DNA from 2 places in the Serratia sp. JSRIV002 genome. Region 2 is predicted to be linked to the other one. Evidence: predicted binding sites of a transcription regulator. Region 2 holds the regulator's gene; the other holds the start of a gene.
What was found. Region 2 encodes ArgR, which controls arginine synthesis, uptake and breakdown. Its sites were predicted from a motif close to ANTGAATAAAAATACANT; they were not measured.

Region 1 (11,954 bases), 820 kb from region 2:
TACTGGAACAGCGGTATCCGCCATATCGTTGCGCTGCGTGGCGATTTACCACCAGGCGGTGGCAAGCCGGAGATGTATGCGACCGATCTGGTCACGCTGCTCAAAGACGTCGGCGACTTTGATATTTCTGTCGCGGCCTACCCGGAAGTGCATCCGGAAGCGAAAAGCGCCCAGTCAGACCTGATCAACCTGAAACGTAAAATCGATGCCGGTGCCAACCGTGCCATCACCCAGTTCTTCTTCGACGTTGAAAGTTATCTGCGTTTTCGTGACCGCTGTGTGACAGCTGGCATCGACGTAGAAATCGTGCCTGGCATTCTGCCGGTGTCCAACTTCAAGCAGCTACAGCGCTTTGCCACCATGACCAACGTGCGGGTGCCAAGCTGGATGACCAGCATGTTTGCCGGGCTGGATGACGATGCGGAAACCCGCAAGATGGTCGGCGCCAATATCGCCATGGATATGGTGAAGATCCTGAGCCGCGAAGGAGTCAAAGATTTCCACTTCTATACGCTCAACCGGGCGGAAATGAGTTACGCCATCTGCCATACCCTGGGCGTGCGCCCCGCTGCAGTGGTGGGCTGATAGATAGCGGTTGCCGTTGCGGCAACCGCGCCATTATCAAGGAACGGCCGGGTGCGTGAGCATCTCCACGAACCACTGCCGGAATCCTTCGACATCGATTTCCAGACAGACCTCGGCATTGGCTGGCAGTTTCAAACGATTGGCCAGATCGACGCAGGTCGTTCCTCTGGTCAGCTCACCTTGCGTCTCTACCGCCACATGGCAGGCCTGAGTGGTAAACAACTCGGGTTTTGCCAGATAGGCCAGAGCGCATAGATCATGCATTTTCAGCCCACGGCTCATACTCCCACCCCGATAGTGTTGGAACAGGCTATGCAGCATTGCTCCGGTTCGGTTCAGCGTCGGTAAGCTGGCGATCATCTCGGCGGTGAGCGTAGCCCGGTTGGTGACGTCCAGCCCGCACATGACAATCGGGATACCGCTGGCAAACACCATGCTGGCGGCCTCGGGATCCACGTAGATATTGAACTCCGCGTTTGGCGTATGGTTGCCACGGCTGGCGGAGCCTCCCATCATGACGATCCGCGCGATGGATGGTTTACATTCCGGGTAGAGCGTGAGCAACAGGGCAATGTTGGTTAACGGGCCAATCGGCACCAAGACTATCGGATCCTTGCTGGCCAGTAGCAGGTCACGCATCACTTCAACGGCATGACCGTCAAGGATCTGCCGTGTCGGCTTTTCAAACTCGTATCCATCCAGGCCAGAGTTGCCGTGAATATGGCTGGCATCCTCCAGTTTACGTACCAGCGGAGCTGCTGCCCCGCGAGCTACGGGCGTTGATGCGCCCAGGAAATGCAGCAGGCGTAGCGCATTGTTGGTGGTTTTATCCACGCTAACGTTGCCAGCGACCGTACTTACCAGGCGCAGGTCGATTTTGGGATGAAACAGCGCGGCAACCAGCGCGACGGCGTCATCAATACCGGGATCGGTATCCAGGATCATGGCAATAGGTGCAGAGTTAGAGGACATAATATCTCCCATACAGAGTTAGTGCTGATGGTCAAAATAGCTGATAGTGCTCATTTGCATCTCCTCAGAACGAATAGCGGATCAGCGTGAAAATCAGGGTGGCGATAAACCCGATCAGCAACGGCACCGAGGTTCTTTTGACCACCTCAATCGGGCTGACTTTGACTACTGATGCCACGATGATCACCACCGCAGAGACTGGCGACATCGCACGGATAAGGTTTGAGGTCAGCTGCATCGGCAGGGCAATCATCACCGGATCGACGTGAGCCTGAGTGGCTATCGAAGGTATGAGCTCGATAAAGGAGTAGAACACCGCATTACCGCTACCGCTGATCAGCGTGATCAGCGCGGTCAGGCCAGAGAAGATAAACATCAGGCCGATCCCGGCGTTGTTGACCTCTTTAACCAGCGAGGCCACGGTGCCGATGGCCCCGATGACGGTCAACCCGGCCACCAGGGTGCTGGCAGCCACGATCAACACCACCACCTGCGAGAAGCCTTGCCCCATGCCGGTAAAGAACAGCGACGAGTTTTTCATTTGCTCGCGCAGGTCGCCCTTGCGGATCAGTTCCACAATAAAGGCCAGGGCAAACGAGAACAGGGTAATTTCCACCAGGCCGATTTTTATCTGGCGGAAGAACAGGCCAAATACCACGATCAGGAATAACGGGATCAGCGGGAATATGGCGTAGTAAGCCGGAGGGAGCAGGCTGTTGGTGGCCAATTTACTCTCATCGACGTCGGTAAACGCGGCGGCACCCTGGCGCTTATCCATGTACTTTTGCCAGAAATAGTGCGCGATGCCGATAATGACCAGCACCGGCAGTGAGATAACGGCATGGTGCATAGTGACGTAGTCCACCACGTGTTCGAAACCCAGGATTTTGGCTGCGACCACATTATCGCCACCCAGCGGTGTGGGTACGATGGTGGCAGTGGTGGCAATGACCCCGGCGGCGCTGAGTGAGGACATGTTTGCCACGCGCAGAATGGGGTAAAGCGTAGCCATTAAAATCACGGCGAGTGAGGCGGCGCTGGGAATAATCAACGACAGCAGTGACCCTATCCAGAACACGATCGGTACCAGAATATAGGGGGAGCGGATCTTCGCGATGGGTTTTGACATGATTTTAACAGCGACATCGTTTGCGCCAATGTGCGACATATAAGCGGAAAAGCCGAACAGCACCATGATGATGATGCCTGCCCGGCTAAACTGCTTGATGAAATCCAGCTCGATTTGTTTTAACGGATCCAACCAGACGGTGCCCGTCCCCGTTCCGGCGCTCAAAATCGGCAAGCCCAAGGTGGCTGCCGCCAACATGAGTACGATCCCTGAGCTAAACAACACCAGCTTGGTGTCGTAATTCTTGGCAATGGCGTAACCGGCCACGACGAGTACTGCCAAGCTGATTATTAGTGCTACATCCATTTACTTTCCCTGTCATTATCAATCTTCATGATAAATATCTTTCTGTGGGGATATTTTCAAGAAGGTAAGGTCTTTGGCTATTACCAGTAACGAATAGTACCGGTAATTTTGATGTTAACTGCATTATTGGACCACAAGTTCAGCATAATCAATGCAAAAGGTGTGGTCAAACTGAGCATGGACTCAGAATGAGTGTCAGCAATGATAGTCTTGATAACCCGTAGCGAGTGACCGCTGGGGCAAAATATGCAGATTGGGAACGGGGGATCGCCGGGGGAAAATAAGCACCGACGCCGATCGCATCGGTGCTTGCTGCAAAGATGAAGCAATATTAGCCGGTGTTGCGCATCCCGGCTGCCACGCCAGCAATAGTGACCATCAGCGCCTGCTCAACGCGGGCATCCGGATGCTCCTGCTGGCGCGAACGGTGCAGCAGCTCGGCCTGCAACACGTTCAGCGGGTCGGTGTAGACGTTGCGCAACGCGATAGATTCAGCGATCCACGGCAGGTCTTCCATCAGATGGTCGTCGTTGGCAATGGTCAGCACCGTCTTGATATCGCTGGCCAATTGATCACGCAACTGTTGGCCGAGCGGCCACAGGGACTTGTCTACCAGACGCTGATCGTAGTATTCGGCCAGCCACAGGTCGGCTTTGGCGTATACCATCTCCAGCATTGCGATACGGGTAGAGAAGAACGGCCAGTTGTGGCACATGGCTTCCAACTGGTCCTGCTTGCCAGCCTTCACCGCTTCCTGCAGGCCAGCACCGGCACCCAGCCAGGCTGGCAGCATCAGGCGGTTCTGAGTCCAGGCGAAGATCCACGGAATGGCACGCAGGCTTTCAACACCGCCGTTCGGGCGGCGTTTGGCCGGGCGTGAACCCAATGGCAGTTTCCCCAGTTCCTGCTCTGGCGTAGCGGCGCGGAAGTAAGGCACAAACTCAGGGTTTTCACGCACGTAACCGCGATACATGTTGCACGAGGTTTCGGACAGTTCATCCATCAGCGTGCGCCATTCTGGCTTAGGCTCCGGCGGTGGCAACAGGTTGGCTTCCAACACCGCACCGGCGTACAGCGCCAGGCTGCTGATGGTGACTTCTGGCAGACCGAATTTAAAGCGGATCATCTCGCCCTGTTCGGTCACGCGCAGGCCACCTTTCAGGCTGCCTGGTGGTTGGGACAGCAGAGCGGCGTGCGCAGGTGCGCCACCACGGCCAATGGAACCACCACGGCCATGGAACAGCGTCAGTGCTACTCCGGCCTTCTCACAGGTTTTGATCAGTGCGTCCTGTGCACGGTATTGCGCCCAGGAGGCCGCCATCACGCCAGCATCTTTTGCCGAGTCGGAATAGCCGATCATGACCATCTGTTTGCCCTGAATAAAGCCGCGATACCAGTCGATGTTCAGCAACTGGGTCATCACGTCTTCGGCGTTGTTCAGATCGTCGAGGGTTTCGAACAGCGGGGCCACAGGTAGCGCGAATGGGCAACCAGTCTCCTTTAACAACAGGTGCACGGCCAAGACGTCGGACGGGGTACGTGCCATGGAAATGACGTAGGCGGCGATCGAACCTTGTGGCGCTTCGGCGACTACCTTGCAGGTTTCCAGCACTTCCTGAGTGTCTGCACTTGGCTCCCACTTCAGTGGCACTAGCGGACGCTTGGAGTTCAGCTCACGGATCAGGAATGCCTGCTTGTCGGCTTCTGACCAGCTCTCATAATCCCCCAGGCCCAGATAGCGGGTCAGTTCGGCAATGGCTTCGGTATGGCGGGTGCTTTCCTGGCGCACGTCGATACGCACCAGCGGCACGCCAAAGCAGCGTACGCGGCGCAGCGTATCCAGCAGTTGGCCGTTGGCGATAATGCTCATGCCACAGGCCACCAAAGATTGGTAGCAGGCATACAGCGGTTCCCACAGCTGCTCGTTATTTTCCAGCAGATCGTGCGGACGCAGCACGCGTTCACCCTTCAGGCGGCCTTCAAGGTAGGCCTGGGAGCTCATCAGCTGGCTGCGCAGTTGCTTCATCAATTCGCGATAAGGTTCTTGTACTTCGTCACCACCGGCAAGTTCGCGCAGCTCCGGGGTACATTCGGTCATCGACAGTTCGGAGACCAGTACCTGAATATCACGGGTGAACAGATCGCAGGCCTTCCAGCGGCTCAGCAACAGCACGTGACGGGTGATTTCGGCGGTCACGTTCGGGTTGCCGTCGCGGTCGCCACCCATCCAGGAGGTGAAGCGGATAGGCACGGCTTCTACCGGCAGGCGGTAATCGATGGAGTTTTCCAACTGTTCGTTGAATTCGCGTAGGAAGGCCGGTACGCCTTCCCACAGGCTGTTTTCCACCACGGCAAAGCCCCATTTGGCTTCATCGACCGGGGATGGGCGATTCTTGCGGATCTCGTCGGTATGCCAGGATTGCGCGACCAACTGGCGCAGACGGCGCATGATTTTATTACGCTCGTAGTCGGCCAGATCGTTATGGTCCAGCTGGCTCAGGCAGGTGTTCACCTCAACCAGCTTGTGGATCAGGGTGCGGCGGGTAATTTCCGTTGGGTGAGCGGTCAGGACCAGCTCGATGGAAAGATCGTCCACCGCCTTTTGCAGCTGTTTGTTATCCAGCTTGTTGTCTTTCAGCTTGGTAAACAACTGCGCCAAGGCTTCCGGGTTGCTGGCCGCTTCGCCGTGCGGCGAGATGCTGTGGTATTGCTCGGCAACGTTGGTCAGGTTGAGGAATTGACTGAAGGCGCGGGCAACGGGCAGCAGCTCATCGTTAGACAGGTTCTGCAGCGTAGAGAGCAGCTCCTGACGATGCGCCTCGTTACCGGCACGTGAGGATTTGGAAAGCTTACGGATAGTTTCAACGCGATCGAGAATATGCTCGCCCAGCGCTTCTTTAATGGTATCGCCTAGCAGTTTGCCGAGCATACTGACATTACTTCGCATTGCCGAATATTGTTCGTTCATATAATCCCTGACCCAGTTCTTTGCATACTTATCATCCTCCGATTGCAGCGTTTTTCACCACTATCTGAACACGATGAGTACGTGATTTTTCATCTTGTAAGTAAATTTCACGTGCCGTCGCAGCCTGCCGGTTTTAGCCGATCACGTGCCTGTCCAATCATCAATTGACACTATTTTTAGCAAAAAAACATCAAATTCGGCGTATTTTCTGAAATTTAATTACGCGCTGCCGGTTATCAGTCTGGCTTATCGGCGTAAATTGCTACGCCTTAAGAGGTAGGGGATGGTAACCCATTCCCCTGTTGTTATTAAGGTTTATTGCCGGCAGAAATGGTCGACCAACTGACCCAGCAGCTTACGCGTTGGCTCAATAAACGCGGTATCCAGATATTCATCCGGCTGATGCGCCTGGTTGATCGAACCTGGGCCGAGCACCAGCGTTGGGCATACTTCCTGGACGAACGGTGCTTCGGTGCAGTAATTGACCACTTCGGTGCGTGAACCCAGCAGTTTTTCAATCACCGCCACCATGTGATGGTCGGTTGGGCATTCGTAGCCAGGGATCGGCGGATGCAACTCATCGATCGTCAAGCGGCCAGGCCAACGTTGGCTTACCGGCGCCAGCGCTTCGTGCAGGAGTTCGTTGATGTTATCCAACGTCATCCCCGGCAATGGGCGAATATCCATATGCAGTTCACAGCAGGCACAGATACGGTTGGCCGCATCGCCGCCGCTGATATGGCCAAAGTTCATGGTTGGGTAAGGCACAGCAAACGCCGGGTTGTTGTAGCGCTCCTGTAGCGTTTTGCGCAATGCCATCAGATGCCCAATGGACTCATGCATCAGATCGATGGCATTGACGCCGCGCGCCGGATCGCTCGAATGGCCCGACTGGCCAACGATGCGGATCGCACTTGAGATATGGCCTTTGTGCGCGCGCACCGGTTGCAGCGAGGTTGGCTCGCCGATGATGGCAAAGTCCGGGCGGATTTTGCTGGAGGCAGCAAAGTAACGTGCACCAGCCATCGTCGTTTCTTCATCAGCGGTGGCTAAAATGTACAGCGGCTTGGTCAGCTTGCTGGCATCGATATCGCGTACCGCATCGAGGATAAAGGCGAAAAAACCCTTCATGTCGGCGGTACCCAGCCCGTACAGCTTGTTGTCGTGCTCGGTCAGGGTAAAGGGATCTCGCGTCCAGCGCCCCTGATCGTAAGGCACCGTGTCGGTATGGCCCGCCAGCAGCAGGCCGCCGCTGCCTTCGCCGAGGCTCGCCAGCAGGTTGAATTTGTTGCGGGTGTCCGGCACGGGCTGCACGTCGACGCGAAAGCCCAAATCGTTGAACCAGCCAGCCAGCAAGTTGATTAATGCTTCATTACTCTGATCGAGGGCGCCATCGGTGGCGCTGATCGACGGAGTGGCGATCAACGCCCGGTACAGCTCAATAAATGGAGGTAATTTCATCTTCACTGTTGACAGCCTTTGGTTAGGATAGTATCAATATTCATGCATTTATTTTGAATAAAAATACAGTAAGCTAGAGCGTAAGGGAACCTGTAACCCGGATGTTGATAAAAACATCACGCTCAACCACGTGGGTGAACCGCGCAACAACGCGACCAAGCCCTGCTACCGGGGTCGCCGTGACTCTTAGATTGCTAGCCAAGAAGGTGAAAGGCCACATGTTGAATACGCTGATTGTTGGTGCCAGCGGTTATGCCGGAGCAGAGCTCACGGCTTACCTGAATCGCCACCCACACATGAACATAACCGCTTTAGCGGTTTCAGCGCAAAGTGCAGATGCAGGAAAATTGCTTTCCGAGCTGCACCCTCAATTAAAAGGCATCGTCGATCTGCCATTACAACCGCTGGTTGACGTTGCCGCAGCGGCCAAAGGCATCGACGTTGTTTTCCTCGCGACCGCCCATGAGGTGAGCCACGACATCGCGCCAGCATTCCTGGCCGCCGGTTGCGTGGTGTTCGATCTCTCCGGCGCCTTCCGCGTACAGGATGCGGATTTTTATCAGCAATATTATGGCTTTACACACCAGCATGCCGACTGGCTGGCGCAGGCGGTTTACGGCCTGGCAGAGTGGCAGAGCGAAAAACTCAAGCAGGCGCAGCTGATTGCCGTGCCGGGCTGCTACCCAACGGCAGCGCAGCTGGCGCTCAAACCGCTGCTCGACAAGCAATTGCTGAACCTGGCTCAATGGCCAGTGATCAACGCCGTCAGTGGCGTGAGCGGTGCAGGGCGTAAAGCCAGCGTCACGACCAGTTTCTGTGAAGTCAGCCTGCAACCTTACGGCCTGTTCAATCACCGTCATCAGCCAGAAATCTCTGCTCATCTCGGGGTGCCGGTCATCTTTACGCCACATCTGGGTAACTTCCCACGGGGTATTCTGGAAACCATCACCTGCCGCCTGAACAAGGGTGTCACCGCGCAGGACGTGGCGGCGGCTTACCATGCGGCTTACGATGATAAACCGCTGGTACGGCTGTACGACCAAGGGGTGCCAGCACTGAAATCCGTGGTGGGCCTGCCGTTCTGTGATATCGGTTTTGCCGTTCAGGGCGAGCATCTGATCGTCGTAGCTGCAGAAGATAACCTGTTGAAAGGTGCGGCGGCCCAGGCGGTGCAGTGTCTGAATATCCGTTTCGGTTTCCCAGAAACCCAATCCTTACTTTAAATCAGCGTGAGTAAACAGCAATGAATCCATTGATTATCAAACTAGGTGGCGTGCTACTGGACAGTGAAGAAGCGCTGGAGCGTTTGTTTACCGCGCTGGATGTCTATCGCCAGGAACATCAGCGCCCGCTGGTGATCGTTCACGGCGGCGGCTGCGTGGTAGATGAGCTGATGAAACAGCTCTCCCTGCCGGTAGTGAAGAAGAACGGCCTGCGTGTCACTCCAGCCGATCAGATCGATATCATCACCGGCGCGCTGGCAGGAACGGCCAATAAAACCCTGCTGGCCTGGGCGGTGAAGCACAAAATTAATGCCGTTGGTCTGAGCCTGGCAGACGGTGGCAGCGTTGCGGTTACGCAGCTGGATCCAGCGTTGGGCCACGTAGGCCATGCAGTTCCAGGAACACCTGCGCTGCTCAATACCTTGTTAGGCGCTGGCTACCTGCCGGTGGTCAGCTCCATCGGCATCACTGCCGAGGGGCAACTGATGAACGTGAACGCCGATCAGGCAGCGACGGCCCTGGCCGCCACGCTGGGGGCGGATTTAATCCTGCTGTCGGATGTCAGCGGTATTCTCGACGGCAAAGGGCAGCGCATCGCGGAAATGACAGCACAAAAAGCCGAGCAACTGATTGCTCAAGGCATCATTACCGATGGTATGGTGGTGAAGGTCAATGCAGCGCTGGATGCTGCACGTACCCTTGGCCGCCCGGTAGATATCGCCAGCTGGCGTAATGCCGAAAAGCTCCCTGCTCTGTTTAATGGTGTGTCGATTGGCACCCGGATCCTCGCTTAAATTTAGAATTAAAAAGGAATAACACAATGCAAAACAAAGGCATCAAGAAAATCGTTCTGGCGTACTCCGGCGGTCTGGATACTTCGGCCATCATTCCATGGCTGAAAGAGAACTACGGCGGCTGTGAAGTGGTAGCCTTCGTGGCGGACATCGGCCAGGAGCGCGGCGATCTGGAAGGCGTTGAGCAGAAAGCTCTGCAATCCGGTGCCTCTGAGTGTCATGTTGTCGATCTACGTGAAGAGTTTATCCGTGACTACGTTTATCCGGTGCTGCAGACCGGCGCACTGTACGAAGGCAGCTACCTGCTGGGGACTTCAATGGCGCGTCCGATCATTGCCAAGGCTCAGGTTGAGCTGGCACTGAAAGTGGGTGCTGATGCGCTGTGTCACGGGGCTACCGGTAAAGGCAACGATCAGGTGCGTTTCGAAACCACCTATACCGCATTGGCTCCACACCTGAAGGTCGTCGCGCCTTGGCGTGAGTGGAACCTGCGTTCCCGTGAAGCACTGCTGGATTACCTGAAAGAGCGTAATATCCCAACCACCGCTTCGCTGGAGAAGATCTACAGCCGTGACGAAAACGCCTGGCACATCTCTACCGAAGGCGGCGTGCTGGAAAGCCCGTGGAATGCGCCAAACAAAGATTGCTGGGTCTGGACTGTCGATCCGTTGGAAGCACCGGACAAGCCAGAACAAGTGACCGTGACCGTTGAGAAAGGCTGTGTAGTGGCCGTTAACGGTGAAGCCATGAGCCCGTACAAGTGTCTGGAAGCCCTGAACGTGCTGGGTGCCAAACATGGCGTGGGCCGTATCGATATCGTGGAAAACCGCCTGGTAGGCATCAAATCCCGTGGTTGCTATGAAACCCCAGGAGGCACCATTATGGTTGCCGCGCTGCGCGGGATCGAGCAGTTGGTATTGGATCGTGATAGCTTTAAATGGCGTGAGCAGTTGGGCCTGGAAATGTCCTATGTGGTCTACGATGGCCGCTGGTTTGCTCCGCTACGTCGTTCCATTCAGGCTTCAGCACAAGCGCTGGCGGAAGAAGTTAACGGCGAAGTGGTATTGCAGCTGTATAAAGGCCAGGTGACGGCGATCCAGAAGAAATCGGCCAACAGCCTGTACTCAGAAGAATTTGCGACCTTTGGCGAAGACGAAGTTTACGATCACAGCCATGCGGGTGGCTTTATCCGTCTGTTCTCGCTCTCTTCCCGTATTCGCGCGTTGAACGAGAAGAAAAAGTAACGTCGTGGGTTTAGCGTCAATTTGAGGGGCGCAGCATGCTGCGCCCTTTCGCATACTTATTCAGGAGCAAGATTATGGCACTTTGGGGCGGACGGTTTAGTCAGGCAGCGGATCAGCGGTTCAAACAGTTAAATGATTCCCTGCGCTTTGACTATCGCCTGGCGGAACAGGATATTGTGGGCTCCGTCGCCTGGTCAAAAGCGCTGGTGACCGTCAACGTACTGACGTCAGCAGAGCAACAGCAGCTTGAGCAGGCACTGAACGTGCTGCTGGAAGAAGTGCAGGCCGATCCTCTGGCGATCGTTAACAGCGACGCAGAAGATATTCACAGCTGGGTCGAGCAGAAGCTGATCGAGAAAGTCGGCGATCTGGGCAAAAAGCTGCATACCGGCCGCAGCCGTAACGATCAGGTGGCCACCGATCTGAAACTGTGGTGCAAACATCAGGTTAGTGAACTGCTTCAGGCATTGATACAGCTGCAACAGGCGCTGGTGGAAACCGCCGAAGCCAATCAGGATGCGGTGATGCCGGGTTATACCCACCTGCAGCGCGCCCAGCCGGTGACTTTTGCCCACTGGTGCCTCGCTTACGTTGAGATGCTGGCGCGTGATGAAAGCCGCCTGCAGGATACGTTGAAACGCCTGGACGTCAGCCCGCTGGGTAGCGGTGCCTTGGCCGGAACCGCTTATCCTATCGACCGTGAACAACTGGCTGGCTGGTTGGGCTTTGCCTCTGCTACGCGCAACAGTCTGGACAGCGTCTCCGATCGTGACCACGTGCTGGAACTGCTGTCCAATGCGGCCATCAGCATGGTGCACCTGTCGCGCTTTGCCGAAGACCTGATCTTCTTCAACAGCGGCGAAGCGGCGTTTGTCGAGCTTTCGGATCGCGTGACCTCTGGCTCATCCCTGATGCCGCAGAAGAAAAACCCGGATGCGCTAGAGCTGATCCGTGGCAAGTCTGGCCGCGTGCAAGGGGCTTTGACCGGCATGATGATGACGTTGAAAGGCCTGCCGTTGGCCTACAACAAAGACATGCAGGAAGACAAAGAAGGGCTGTTCGACGCGCTCGACACCTGGATGGATTGCCTGCAGATGGCGGCGTTGGTGCTGGACGGCATTCAGGTGAAGCGCCCGCGTTGCCAGGAAGCGGCACAGCAAGGTTATGCTAACGCCACTGAGCTGGCCGACTATCTGGTTGCCAAAGGCGTGCCGTTCCGCGAAGCGCACCACATTGTGGGTGAAGCGGTAGTGGAAGCGATCCGCCAGGGCA
Region 2 (11,954 bases):
TGTTTCTCCTGATGAAGTGATGTTGAATAACCAGCTCAAGCCGATCCAACCGGCGACGGCAGGGATCCCAATCAACAGCAATCTGACGATCCGCGTGGGTAACGACGTGCGTCTGGATGCGTTCGGCCTTAAAGCCAGACTGCGTGGCGATCTGCGTGTGGCACAGGACCAGAATGGTCTGGGGGTGCATGGCCAGATTAATATTCCATCGGGGCGTTTCCATGCTTATGGTCAGGATCTGCTCGTGCGCAAAGGCCAACTGATCTTCTCTGGGCCACCGGATCAACCGTTGCTGAATATCGAAGCGATCCGTAATCCGGATGCGACGGAAGATGACGTGGTCGCAGGTGTTCGCGTGACCGGCATGGCCGATGCACCAAGGCTGGAAGTGTTCTCCGATCCGGCCAAGTCTCAGCAAGAAGCTCTGTCCTACCTGCTGCGCGGCCAGGGATTAGGGGCTGGCGGTGCCGATGGCAACGCCATGACCTCAATGTTAATTGGTATGGGGGTTGCACAAAGTGGTCAACTTGTGGGTAAAATCGGCGAGGCGTTTGGCGTAAGTAATCTGGCCCTTGATACCGAGGGAGTTGGCGACAGCTCTCAGGTAGTGGTGAGCGGCTATGTCCTCCCTGGCTTACAAGTAAAATATGGGGTGGGGATCTTCGACTCATTGGCCACGCTGACGTTGCGATACCGCCTGATGCCTAGGTTGTATCTGGAAGCGGTGTCTGGTCTCGACCAGGCACTGGATGTGCTCTATCAGTTTGAGTTTTAGCTATGCGAATAATTGTCTACGGCAGTTTACGACGCAAACAGGGAAACAGCCATTGGATGACCAACGCCCAATGGTTGGGTGAACATGAGTTAGAAGGCTACCAGCTTTATAATCTGGGGCACTACCCGGCGGCGATCCCTGGAGAGGGCACGGTACACTGCGAAGTGTATCGTATTAACTCATCGATTCTGGCCGAGCTGGACGAGTTGAAAAGCAATACCAAAGACTACAAGCGCGAGCTGATCCGCACGCCTTATGGCAGTGCGTGGATCTACCTGTATAGACACAGTGTGGACGGTTTCCCGCGGATTGAAAGCGGTGACTGGCTGAAGCGTCTTGACGAAAAGCAGTAAAAAAAACACCGCTCATCTGGGCGGTGTTTTTTTATCAGTTCGGGCGAGAATTACTTCTTGGCGCGCTCGAAAGAGGCAACGATCTCAGCTTTGGCTGCGGCAGCGTCTGCCCAACCTTCCACTTTCACCCATTTGCCTTTTTCCAGATCTTTGTAGTGTTCAAAGAAGTGGCTGATCTGCGCTTTCAGCAGTTCTGGCAGGTCGTTCACATCTTTGATGTGATCGTACTCTTTGGTCAGTTTGCTGTGCGGTACGGCAATCAGTTTTGCGTCTTCACCGGCTTCGTCGGTCATTTTCAGCACGCCAACTGGGCGGCAGCGGATCACTGAGCCTGGTTGCAGTGGGTATGGGGTTGGCACCAACACGTCTACCGGGTCACCGTCCAGTGACAGAGTGTGGTTGATGTAACCGTAGTTGCACGGGTAGAACATCGCTGTGGACATGAAACGGTCAACGAACAGCGAGCCGGTTTCCTTGTCGATTTCGTATTTGATTGGATCGGCGTTAGCCGGGATTTCGATAACTACGTAGATGTCTTCTGGCAGGTCTTTGCCAGCAGGGACCAGGTTCAAGCTCATGTCGGTTTCCTTTAATCAAACCAGAAATGGAGTGGCGGCTATTATAGCGGAGTCTTTTGTGATTTCCCGCCCTTTTCATCATTGAGATGCTGCCTGGTCTGTAACAGCAACTTTTCCAGATTAATCCTCTATTGATTGAAGTTTACTCCCCGGCTGCCGATAACTTCCTCAAATAATAACGGTCCATCTGCTAGCTGGCCCTGCCTTCTTGCCTCCTCTACATCTGAAGCTACTTTTTTCTAAAGCCGGGAAACACTCATGTTAAAGAAGATCACCGTTAAGGCCGGGCTGATTGCCCTGTTGAGCCTGATGACGTTGCTGTTGATTGTTGTCAGCATCATCGGGGTTAAAGCCATTAACGACGGAACACGTTCGCTACAGACTCTGAACCAGATCCTGGGGGAAGAACTGGGTTCGTTGGCCAACAGCTCCAACCTGGCGCTACGGGCCAGAACGGCTGCCTCGCTTGCAGTACGCCAGCGCGAGATTGGTCAGATTGAGGTTGCTGACGCCTCGGTGGGGCGCATTTATGGCTATCTGGAACAGTCGAAAAAGGAAATGGCGCGCTTTGTCGACGTGGGCACGGTGACCGAACGGGGTCGTCAATTCTCAATGCGCATGCAGGCGAGCTATCGAGCCTATCTGGAACAAGGCATTGCGCCCATGGCGGCGGCGATAAAGGCGGGGAAGTTGGATGACTATTACGCCATTCAAGAAAATCATATCTCTAAGCTGAGCATTGCTTTTGAAGCCGACCTCAGTGAGTTCCGCGCGTTTGCCATGGAGATTGGCCAGCAGCATGCGCATGAGGCAGAAAGAAATGCCAGCACCAAGATTATCCTGATCGTTGCGGCTGGGCTGCTCAGCGTGTTACTGGCGGTGCTGGCCTGGTTTGCTATGCGTGTGATCTTGCTGCGCCCGTTAGATGAGTCGATCGTCCAATTGGAGCATATCGCCGCAGGGGATCTGACCCACGAAATTAGCGGTGAAGGTGATACCGAAATGGGGCGCTTGGTGCACGCCATGCAGCGTATGCAGCAATCGCTGGTGATGTCGGTCAGTAAAGTCCGCGATGCCAGCAGCCAGATCGATACCGGCTCCCGCGAGTTGGCTGCGGGTAACGTTCATCTGGCGCAGCGTACGGAGGAGTCGGCCGCTTCGCTGGAGCAAACCGCCGCCAGTATGGAGCAGTTGACCTCTACGGTGAAAATGAATGCTGAAAACTGCGAACAGGCCAACCAGTTGGCACTGAGCGTCTCCGATATTGCCGAACAGGGCAGTGACGTGGTCAGCCAGGTGATGAGCAAGATGCAGGCCATTACCGACAGCTCACGACGCATCGCCGACATCATCAGCGTGATGGATGGTATCTCCTTCCAGACCAATATCCTGGCGCTCAACGCGGCGGTAGAGGCAGCACGCGCCGGTGAGCAAGGCCGTGGTTTTGCCGTGGTGGCCGGTGAGGTACGCAGCCTGGCCCAACGCAGTGCGCAATCGGCCAAAGAGATCAAAGGGCTGATCGAGGTTTCACAACACCGCGTGCGGGAAGGTGAACAGATGGCGGCTACGGCGGCGAAGACCATGAACGGAATAACCGGGGAAGTGGGGCGCGTCACGGCGCTGATGCGTGAAATCTCGGCGGCCACTCGCGAACAAAGCAGTGGTATCGAGCAGGTCAACCTGGCGGTAGTGCAAATGGATCAGGTGGCACAGCAGAATGCGGCGCTGGTGGAAGAGTCTGCGGCGGCAACGCGCTCTTTGGAAGAGCAGGCGCAGCTATTGGCACAGAGTATGGCTGTGTTCAAACTGTGATGTGAAGGGGCGGCATGCCGCCCCCTTTTAACTCGTTACTGGTCCGGGAACTCAGCAATAAAGCGTTCGGCGTCTTCTACCATCGATTTGGTTCCGACGAAGAATGGCGCACGCTGGTGCAGTTGTTGCGGCACGATATCCAGAATGCGGTTTTTGCCATCGCTGGCTTTCCCCCCGGCCTGTTCAGCCAGGAACGCCATCGGGTTGCATTCATACAGCAGACGCAGCTTGCCCTGTGGGTGGCTGGCGGTGCTTGGGTAGATATAGATGCCGCCTTTGAGCAGGTTACGGTGGAAATCGGCAACCAGTGAACCGATATAGCGTGAGGTATAAGGGCGCTGGGTGGCTTCATCCTGCTCTTGGCAGTATTTGATGTATTTCTTCACTCCGAGCGGGAACTTGATGTAGTTACCTTCGTTGATGGAATACATATTGGCTTTTTCCGGGAAGCGCACTTTCTCGTGGGAGAGGCAGAACACCCCCAGAGACGGATCGTAGGTGAAGGCATGTACGCCATAACCGGTGGTGTATACCAGCATGGTGGAGGAGCCATAAACCACATAACCGGCCGCTACCTGGGCATGGCCAGGCTGCAGGAAATCTTCTTCGGTGACTGGCGTGCCAATCGGGGTGATGCGGCGATAGATAGAGAAGATCGTCCCGACAGAGACGTTCACATCAATGTTGGACGAGCCGTCCAACGGATCCATTAGCACCACATACTTGCCATTCTCAGCTCGCTCGCCGTCGAAAATCACGATCTCGTCTTCTTCTTCCGAAGCGATGCCTGCAACTTCACCACGAGCCTTCAAAGCTGCTTTCAGCTTTTCGTTCGCGAACAGGTCCAGCTTCATCTGAACTTCGCCCTGAACGTTGGAAATGCCATTAGTCCCCAAGATATCAACTAAACCCGCCTTGTTGATATCACGGTGAATGATCTTGGCACCCAGTTTGATGGCAGAAAGTAATGAGGTCAGCTCACCGGTGGCGTGAGAGAAGTCGTGTTGTTTCTCGACGATAAATTCGCCTAACGTTTTCATGACACAATCCCTGAATCTACGGATGGATAGCGGCTTGTTAACATACCGCCAACGTTTTCGTCAGCAGTGTAGCCCAAAGCAACTTGCGATTCATAGGCAAATCCATTTCTTCTGAGCGATTCTGAGCGCTAGAATAGGCAGTAAATCGATGCACTAAAATGAGAAACCTAATGCGCATACATATTCTTGGGATCTGCGGCACCTTTATGGGTGGGCTAGCCATGTTGGCTCGTTCACTGGGGCATGAGGTGACCGGTTCAGATGCCAACGTCTATCCTCCGATGAGTACCTTACTGGAAAAGCAGGGGATCGATCTGATCCAGGGTTACGATCCTGCCCAGTTGGATCCGGCTCCTGATCTGGTAATTATCGGCAATGCCATGAGCCGTGGTAATCCTTGCGTAGAAGCGGTGCTGGAACAGAGCATTCCTTACATGTCTGGCCCTCAGTGGCTGCATGATTATGTCCTGCGCGATCGCTGGGTACTGGCGGTAGCGGGAACACACGGTAAAACCACCACCGCCGGGATGGCGACTTGGATCCTGGAAGCCTGCGGCTATCAGCCGGGCTTTGTGATCGGCGGCGTACCGGGCAATTTTGATGTCTCGGCCCGTCTTGGCGGCAGCCCGTTCTTTGTCATAGAAGCCGATGAGTATGACTGTGCCTTCTTCGACAAACGCTCCAAGTTCGTTCATTACTGCCCGCGCACGTTGATCATGAACAACCTCGAGTTCGATCACGCCGATATTTTTGACGATCTGAAAGCCATCCAGAAACAGTTCCACCACCTGGTGCGCCTGGTGCCGGGCCAAGGCAAGATTATCCTGCCGGAAAACGACACCCATCTGAAACAGGTGATGGCAATGGGATGCTGGAGCGAACAGGAATGGGTCGGGGAAGGGGGCGCGTGGCGTGCACACAAACTGACGACGGATGCCAGCCATTACGAAGTGTTCCTCAACGGCGAGAAGGTGGGCGAGGTTAACTGGGCACTGGTGGGCGAACACAACATGCATAACGGCCTGATGGCGATCGCCGCTACCCGCCATGTTGGTGTACAGCCAGCCGATGCCTGCCGCGCGCTGGGAGACTTTATCAATGCCCGCCGCCGTCTGGAATTGCGTGGTGAAGCCAATGGTGTCACGGTGTATGACGACTTTGCCCATCATCCGACCGCCATTCTGGCTACCTTGGCGGCGCTGCGTGGCAAAGTGGGCGGCACCGCACGCATCCTGGCCGTGCTGGAGCCGCGCTCAAACACCATGAAAATGGGGATCAGCAAAAACGATCTGGCCCCCTCACTGGGCCGTGCCGACGAAGTGTTCCTGTTCCAGCCTCACCACATCCCGTGGCAGGTAGCGGAAGTTGCAGAAGCTTGCGTTCAGCCCGCGCACTGGAGTGCCGATCTGGATACGTTGGTGGAGATGATTGTGAAAACCGCGCAGCCGGGTGACCATATTCTGGTGATGAGCAACGGCGGGTTTGGCGGCATTCATGACAAACTGCTGGCAGGGCTGGCTAACAAGGCCGAACCGAAAGAAACCTACTGACGTTTAGTTAAACGGGCGCCGCATGCGGCGACCCTACCACTATGAGGCCGCTGATGCGGCCTTTTTTGCCCCCATAAAAAAGCCCTCGCGAGCGAGGGCAATGGGGTTCGTCGGATAGGACGACGATAATTTCCAAGATACTGGCGTTTACCTGAGAACTCGGCAGTGGCAGTGACGAGGGTAGTCAGTTCAGTAAGCGCGACCTTGGATTTTTACTTGTAGATTTCAGCCGTTGCGTGCCAGTTGCCATTTTCATAGGCTTCGATCACACGGTAGGCTTTGGCCCCTTGCTGGTCCGCTTTATCAGACAGCGCCTGACGGATATCAGAAGGTGCGCCACCCACGCCGCTAGCGGTGATGGTGCCGACAGACTGCAGATTGCTGGCTTGGGCATCAGTGACCAGGTTAGCCGCAGAAGCACCGAAAGAAACGGCAGACAGCAGGCTAAGTGCAACGAGAGTAGTTTTCATGTTCATGGTACTTGGATCCTTAATCGTTCAGAGATAACGGCCTGGAAGGGCTTTACAGCGTTTTTTATACTTGAAGGCGGTTATCTACTTGGTTTTTTACCAGAGAGTTGTCGTGCAATGCTCAGATAACATCTTGTACTTATTTGTAAATCTCGGCGGTAGCGTGGTAGTTGCCTTCATTACGAGCTTCGATCACGCGGTAAGCGGTCGCGCCTTGAGCATCGGCTTTGGCAGACAGTGCCTGACGGATATCAGAAGGTGCTGCACCGACGCCGCTCACGGTGATGGTACCGGCAGACTGCAGCTTTTCAGCCTGCGAAGCATCAATGGATTGTGCTGCGAATGCACCGAAAGACAGCATGGACAGCAGGCTAATTGTCGCTACAGTAGTTTTAATTTTCATGATTTATCCTCTTCGTATTCTTTTATCAGTTCCAATGAACTGTGATTTACGTCACGAAAATGAGTATACATCTAGTAACGGCAAAAATTAATAGCTGACTAACAGTTTCTAGTGAAACTTTATTGGGGTGGCTGTTACTTTTAATAACCTAATGGAATAAAAAACGGCGATAAAATGCACTTCTGATGTTAAATTTATGTAATTTCAATGAGCTAAGTGCTTTTGACTAAAAGTGCGGAAGCTTCCAGTCACTATCACTAGTCACCAAGAAATGTCATTGAAATGTGCTGCAGGTCGGCTTATTGGCAGTTTTAAACGTGGTAGGCAGCGCTGGAGAAGTAAACGAGGGGTTAATAAAGGGTGCACCGCCCGCGACGGAAAGCCGCAGGCTGTGCTGAATGCATCAAAGTTCCTGTTCGAACAAGGAGAGAATGGCTTCAAACAGTTGACGTGCGGTAAAGGAGCTGGCCGGAGTGACAAAAATCGTATCGTCACCGGCAATGGTGCCCAGGATCCCTTCGGATTTGCCCAGTGAGTCCAACAGGCGGGCAATCAGCTGCGCTGCACCTGGGCTGGTATGGATCACCACCACCGCATCGTTATGGTCCACGTCCAGCACCAGATTCTTGAGCGGGCTGGTGGTGGTAGGGACACCGAGTTCAGCCGGGAGGCAGTACACCATCTCCATTTTTGCATTACGCGTGCGTACCGCCCCGAACTTGGTCAGCATGCGTGATACCTTGGACTGGTTAATGTTCTCGAAGCCTTCTTCTTGCAGCGCCAAAACGATCTCGCCTTGAGAACTGAATTTTTCTTCTTTCAATAACGCCTTAAACGCCTTGATCAGATCTTCCTGCTTTGCGGGATTACGCATTTTGCACCGTGGAATGTTGGTAATAGAGCTGATTATTATGCATATAAATGCATTTTTATGCAACATGGGGGCCGTCTGGAAAATCAAAAATGCCCAGACAGAAAGGCAAGAGCGCGATTTTAACAAAATCCGATGCTCATGAATATGCCCTTTCGGTGCGGGAAGCGAGTCAGCTCTCCGGTAACGAAAATGTTATTAAAATGATGTTGTTCTGATGTTACGTAAGGGTGTAATGTAACCGCCGGTTAACGCGATCGTGAAAAGCTTGGCACTATTTTCGATTAGTGTGCGCTATGCCCTTAATGCATAAGCTATTTACTTTAAAATGCTCGCAACATCGGCCATTTTATTGCGCCAGATCTAAAACCGACTGTTAAGAGGTTGTTTTTAAAGGCGTGATAAATTAAGGTCCGTGACCAAAGAATTCACGGCGCTTTTATATTTAAGACAATAAAGGAGTATAGGATGAAAGTTGCAGTTCTCGGTGCTGCTGGCGGTATCGGCCAGGCCCTCGCCCTTCTACTCAAGACCCAGCTTCCTTCAGGTTCTGAACTCTCCCTCTACGACATTGCCCCTGTTACCCCAGGCGTTGCCGTTGACTTAAGCCACATCCCAACCGCAGTTAAAATCAAAGGCTTCAGTGGCGAAGATGCAACCCCTGCGCTGCACGGTGCGGACGTGGTGCTGATTTCTGCTGGCGTTGCGCGTAAACCAGGGATGGATCGTTCCGATCTGTTCAACGTAAACGCTGGCATCGTACGCAACCTGATTGAGCAAGTGGCCAAAACCTGCCCGAAAGCCTGCATCGGTATCATCACCAACCCGGTGAATACCACGGTAGCCATTGCGGCAGAAGTGTTGAAGAAAGCGGGTGTGTATGACAAAAACAAACTGTTTGGCATCACATCGCTGGATATCATCCGTTCCAACACCTTCGTCGCGGAACTGAAAGGCAAACAACCGGAAGAACTGAACGTACCGGTGATTGGCGGCCACTCAGGCGTGACCATCCTGCCTCTGCTGTCGCAGATCCCTGGCGTAAGCTTTAGCGATCAGGAAGTGGCTGATTTGACCAAACGTATCCAGAATGCGGGTACCGAAGTGGTTGAAGCCAAAGCCGGTGGCGGTTCTGCAACCCTGTCTATGGGCCAGGCTGCTGCACGTTTTGGTCTGTCTCTGGTGCGTGCGCTGAGCGGTGAGAAAGGTGTAGTGGAATGCGCCTATGTTGAAGGGGATGGCAAATATGCCCGCTTCTTTGCACAGCCGCTGCTACTGGGTAAAAACGGTATCGAAGAGCGTAAAGATATCGGTACCCTGAGTGCCTTCGAGCAAAAAGCGCTGAGCGAAATGCTGGACGTGCTGCACAAAGATATCGAACTGGGTGAGAAGTTTATCAACAACTGATCCCTCAGTATGTGATGTTTTGATAAGCCGCCGGGCCGAATCCGGCGGCTTTCTTATGTTTATCATGATTTGATTCGACTTTTCCGATCTCGCAGATGATGGGTAAGCGGATCAAAATACCTGCTCGGCCAGATCTCTGCCGGATGTACGTTCAGTGCATCAGCAATCAACCACTCTCCCTTGGGCCAAGGACGTGACAACGCGTTGGCCAACGTCGATGAACTTAGCCCTGCCCCCCGAGAAACCGCTGCCAGAGTGGTACCTCTCTTCTTCAAAGCCGCGATGACGTCTGCTGGATGCCAATCTGGGTCCCGTGAATTCATATTTTCATTCCTTTTTTGATTAGAGAAAGTTCTGTTAGTGGTATAACTAACAGGTCAGTATTAATCGTTTGAACAACGTGAAGCGTTTATTCAGAAACTAGAATACCACCAAGTTTCCCAAAAATACCTTATGGTTTCTGAAAAATTTGTCTTGCCACACTATTGTCCCGAGATCATGGCTATGAAAAACGAGTGGTTTGCTGCCAAGGAGCTGATAGGCATCGCAGGATTACCGTCCTCTACACAGGGAATCAACCTAATGGCCCGGCGCGAAAATTGGCTCAGCCGTCGCCGCAAAGGCGTACAAGGCAAGGCGCTGGAATACCATATCAACAGCTTGCCTACCGGCGTCAAAAACCTGCTGGTATTGCGCGAAGAGCCTGCGATCTATGAGGCCGGGCGTCAGGACCCGCTGGCGGTGTGGGTCGAATACTATTACCAGCTTTCAGACAGTGAGCGTGGCCAAGTGATGGCGTTTTTGATGCGTGAAGGTATGGATAGCCTGCTGGCCTGGATTGCTGAAAAGAACAAACAGTAAATCTCCTCGGCCGATGTGCACTTAGTAAGGGGGCCGCATGCTGCTCCCACCAGGCTCCTTTCTGCGTCGCCTCTGTGTTTCCCTCTCCTTGTTTAGTAAGTATTTCTTGAGTATTTCGCCAATTTTTTGGTTATTGGCAGTGGCCTGGTTAATGTTATAACTAACTTATTGGCATTAGTGGTTCATGCAACTGGAAGGTCTGATAAGTCAGTTAGGGGTAACGCCGTGATCAAGGAGGGGGAATGGACAAGGAGTGGTTTACCGCCAACGAACTGAAAGAGAAGGGTGAATTGGGCAGCTCCCCGCAAGGGATCAATAAGCGGGCACGTGAGCAAAACTGGCGATGGCAGCGGCGTTTTGGCAAGCAGGGGGTGACCAAGGAGTATCATATCAGCAGCCTGCCCCTCTCGACTCAAAACGATTTGTATCCCCAGCGGTATCTCCTTGCCGCAGAGGAATCGGCGGCTTATACCGTCTCCTGTGATGGGGATCCTTGGGTACGTTTGCAGAGCTATCTGGCAGGTATGAAACCTGACGAATACGCGGTTTTATTGAGTTTTCTGGCGGAGAATGGGGCTGCGGGGCTACTGGATCTCATTAGCAAGGCAAATAAATAGGCCCGCATTGCAGGCCTATTTGAATATTAAGAAACTTAAATTTCCTAAAAGTCTCGTTGAACCGCCAGATGCGCTAATCCTTCCAGTGCGGTTCGATAAGGCGAGTCGGGCAAAATCTGCAATGCGGCGATCGCCTTGTCCGCTTCTTCTTCTGCGCGCTGACGTGTATAGGTGAGTGAACCACACTCCTGCATGGTAGCCAGAACCGGCTCCAGCAGATGGCGGCCATTCCCCTGTTCAATCGCGCCACGGATCATCGTAGACTGCTCGGCATTGCCATTATGCATCGCATGCAACAACGGCAGCGTCGGCTTGCCCTCGTTCAAGTCATCGCCGGTATTTTTACCCAGGGTCACGCCGTCTGCACTGTAGTCCAGCAGATCGTCGATCAGTTGGAATGCGGTGCCAAGATAGCGGCCATAGTCTTGCAGCGCCTGCTCTTCGGCCGGGTTAGCCTCGGAGAGGATGGCTGATGATTGGGCTGCCGCTTCAAACAGACGAGCGGTTTTGCTGTAGATGACCCGCATATAGTTTTCTTCACTGATATTCGGATCGTTGACGTTCATCAACTGCAGCACTTCACCTTCGGCGATTACGTTGACCGCTTCGGACATCACTGCCAGCACGCGCAGAGATTCCAGGCTGGTCATCATCTGGAAAGCACGCGTATAAATGAAATCACCCACCAACACGCTGGCGGCATTGCCAAACGCCGCGTTGGCGGTCGCCTTGCCACGGCGCATGTCGGACTCATCCACCACGTCATCATGCAACAGGGTAGCGGTATGGATGAACTCTATCAGAGCAGCGACGGCAATGTGTTTATCGCCTTGATAGTGCAAGGCCCGTGCCGCCAGAACGGCGATCATTGGGCGAATGCGCTTACCGCCACCGCTGATAATGTAATAGCCAAGTTGATTGATGAGCGTGACATCGGAATTCAACTGTTCGAGAATTGTTGCGTTCACGGCCGCCATATCTTGCGCGGTTAACTCAGTAATTTGTTCTAGGTTCATTGTATTTTTTTCAGCTGTGTTTCTGTTGACCGCGATGAGAACGCTGCTCACATCGGTACATGGCGGTAACTGTCCTGTTGATTGTACTTGAAAATCGGCCCAGATAAACGTTGTGAGAGAAACTGTGTTTTTTTTCTTCTTTTTTCACCTTCTGGCCCTAATCTGCTCTTGTCATATGCGGGATTATTGCGTAGAATTCGC

Region 1: a site for ArgR is predicted at 7,474-7,491, ahead of argC (N-acetyl-gamma-glutamyl-phosphate reductase). Genes of this name have one in related genera too.

Annotation. Positions count from the first base shown of each region.
Region 1 covers NZ_CP074143.1:5,815,074-5,827,027, reverse strand. The annotation lists gene metF (methylenetetrahydrofolate reductase) at 1-585, shown strand, start outside; gene rihC (ribonucleoside hydrolase RihC) at 622-1,557, opposite strand; gene dcuC (C4-dicarboxylate transporter DcuC) at 1,622-2,992, opposite strand; gene ppc (phosphoenolpyruvate carboxylase) at 3,324-5,960, opposite strand; gene argE (acetylornithine deacetylase) at 6,276-7,421, opposite strand; gene argC (N-acetyl-gamma-glutamyl-phosphate reductase) at 7,640-8,644, shown strand; gene argB (acetylglutamate kinase) at 8,665-9,438, shown strand; gene KGP26_RS27265 (argininosuccinate synthase) at 9,465-10,682, shown strand; gene argH (argininosuccinate lyase) at 10,757-11,954, shown strand, end outside.
Region 2 covers NZ_CP074143.1:568,763-580,716, forward strand. The annotation lists gene KGP26_RS02505 (translocation/assembly module TamB domain-containing protein) at 1-775, shown strand, start outside; gene KGP26_RS02510 (gamma-glutamylcyclotransferase) at 778-1,128, shown strand; gene ppa (inorganic diphosphatase) at 1,179-1,706, opposite strand; gene KGP26_RS02520 (methyl-accepting chemotaxis protein) at 1,965-3,518, shown strand; gene fbp (class 1 fructose-bisphosphatase) at 3,554-4,558, opposite strand; gene mpl (UDP-N-acetylmuramate:L-alanyl-gamma-D-glutamyl-meso-diaminopimelate ligase) at 4,729-6,108, shown strand; gene yhcN (peroxide/acid stress response protein YhcN) at 6,321-6,584, opposite strand; gene yhcN (peroxide/acid stress response protein YhcN) at 6,718-6,981, opposite strand; gene argR (transcriptional regulator ArgR) at 7,385-7,855, opposite strand; gene mdh (malate dehydrogenase) at 8,321-9,259, shown strand; gene KGP26_RS02555 (helix-turn-helix transcriptional regulator) at 9,322-9,582, opposite strand; gene KGP26_RS02560 (DNA-binding protein) at 9,764-10,120, shown strand; gene KGP26_RS02565 (DNA-binding protein) at 10,363-10,737, shown strand; gene ispB (octaprenyl diphosphate synthase) at 10,782-11,753, opposite strand.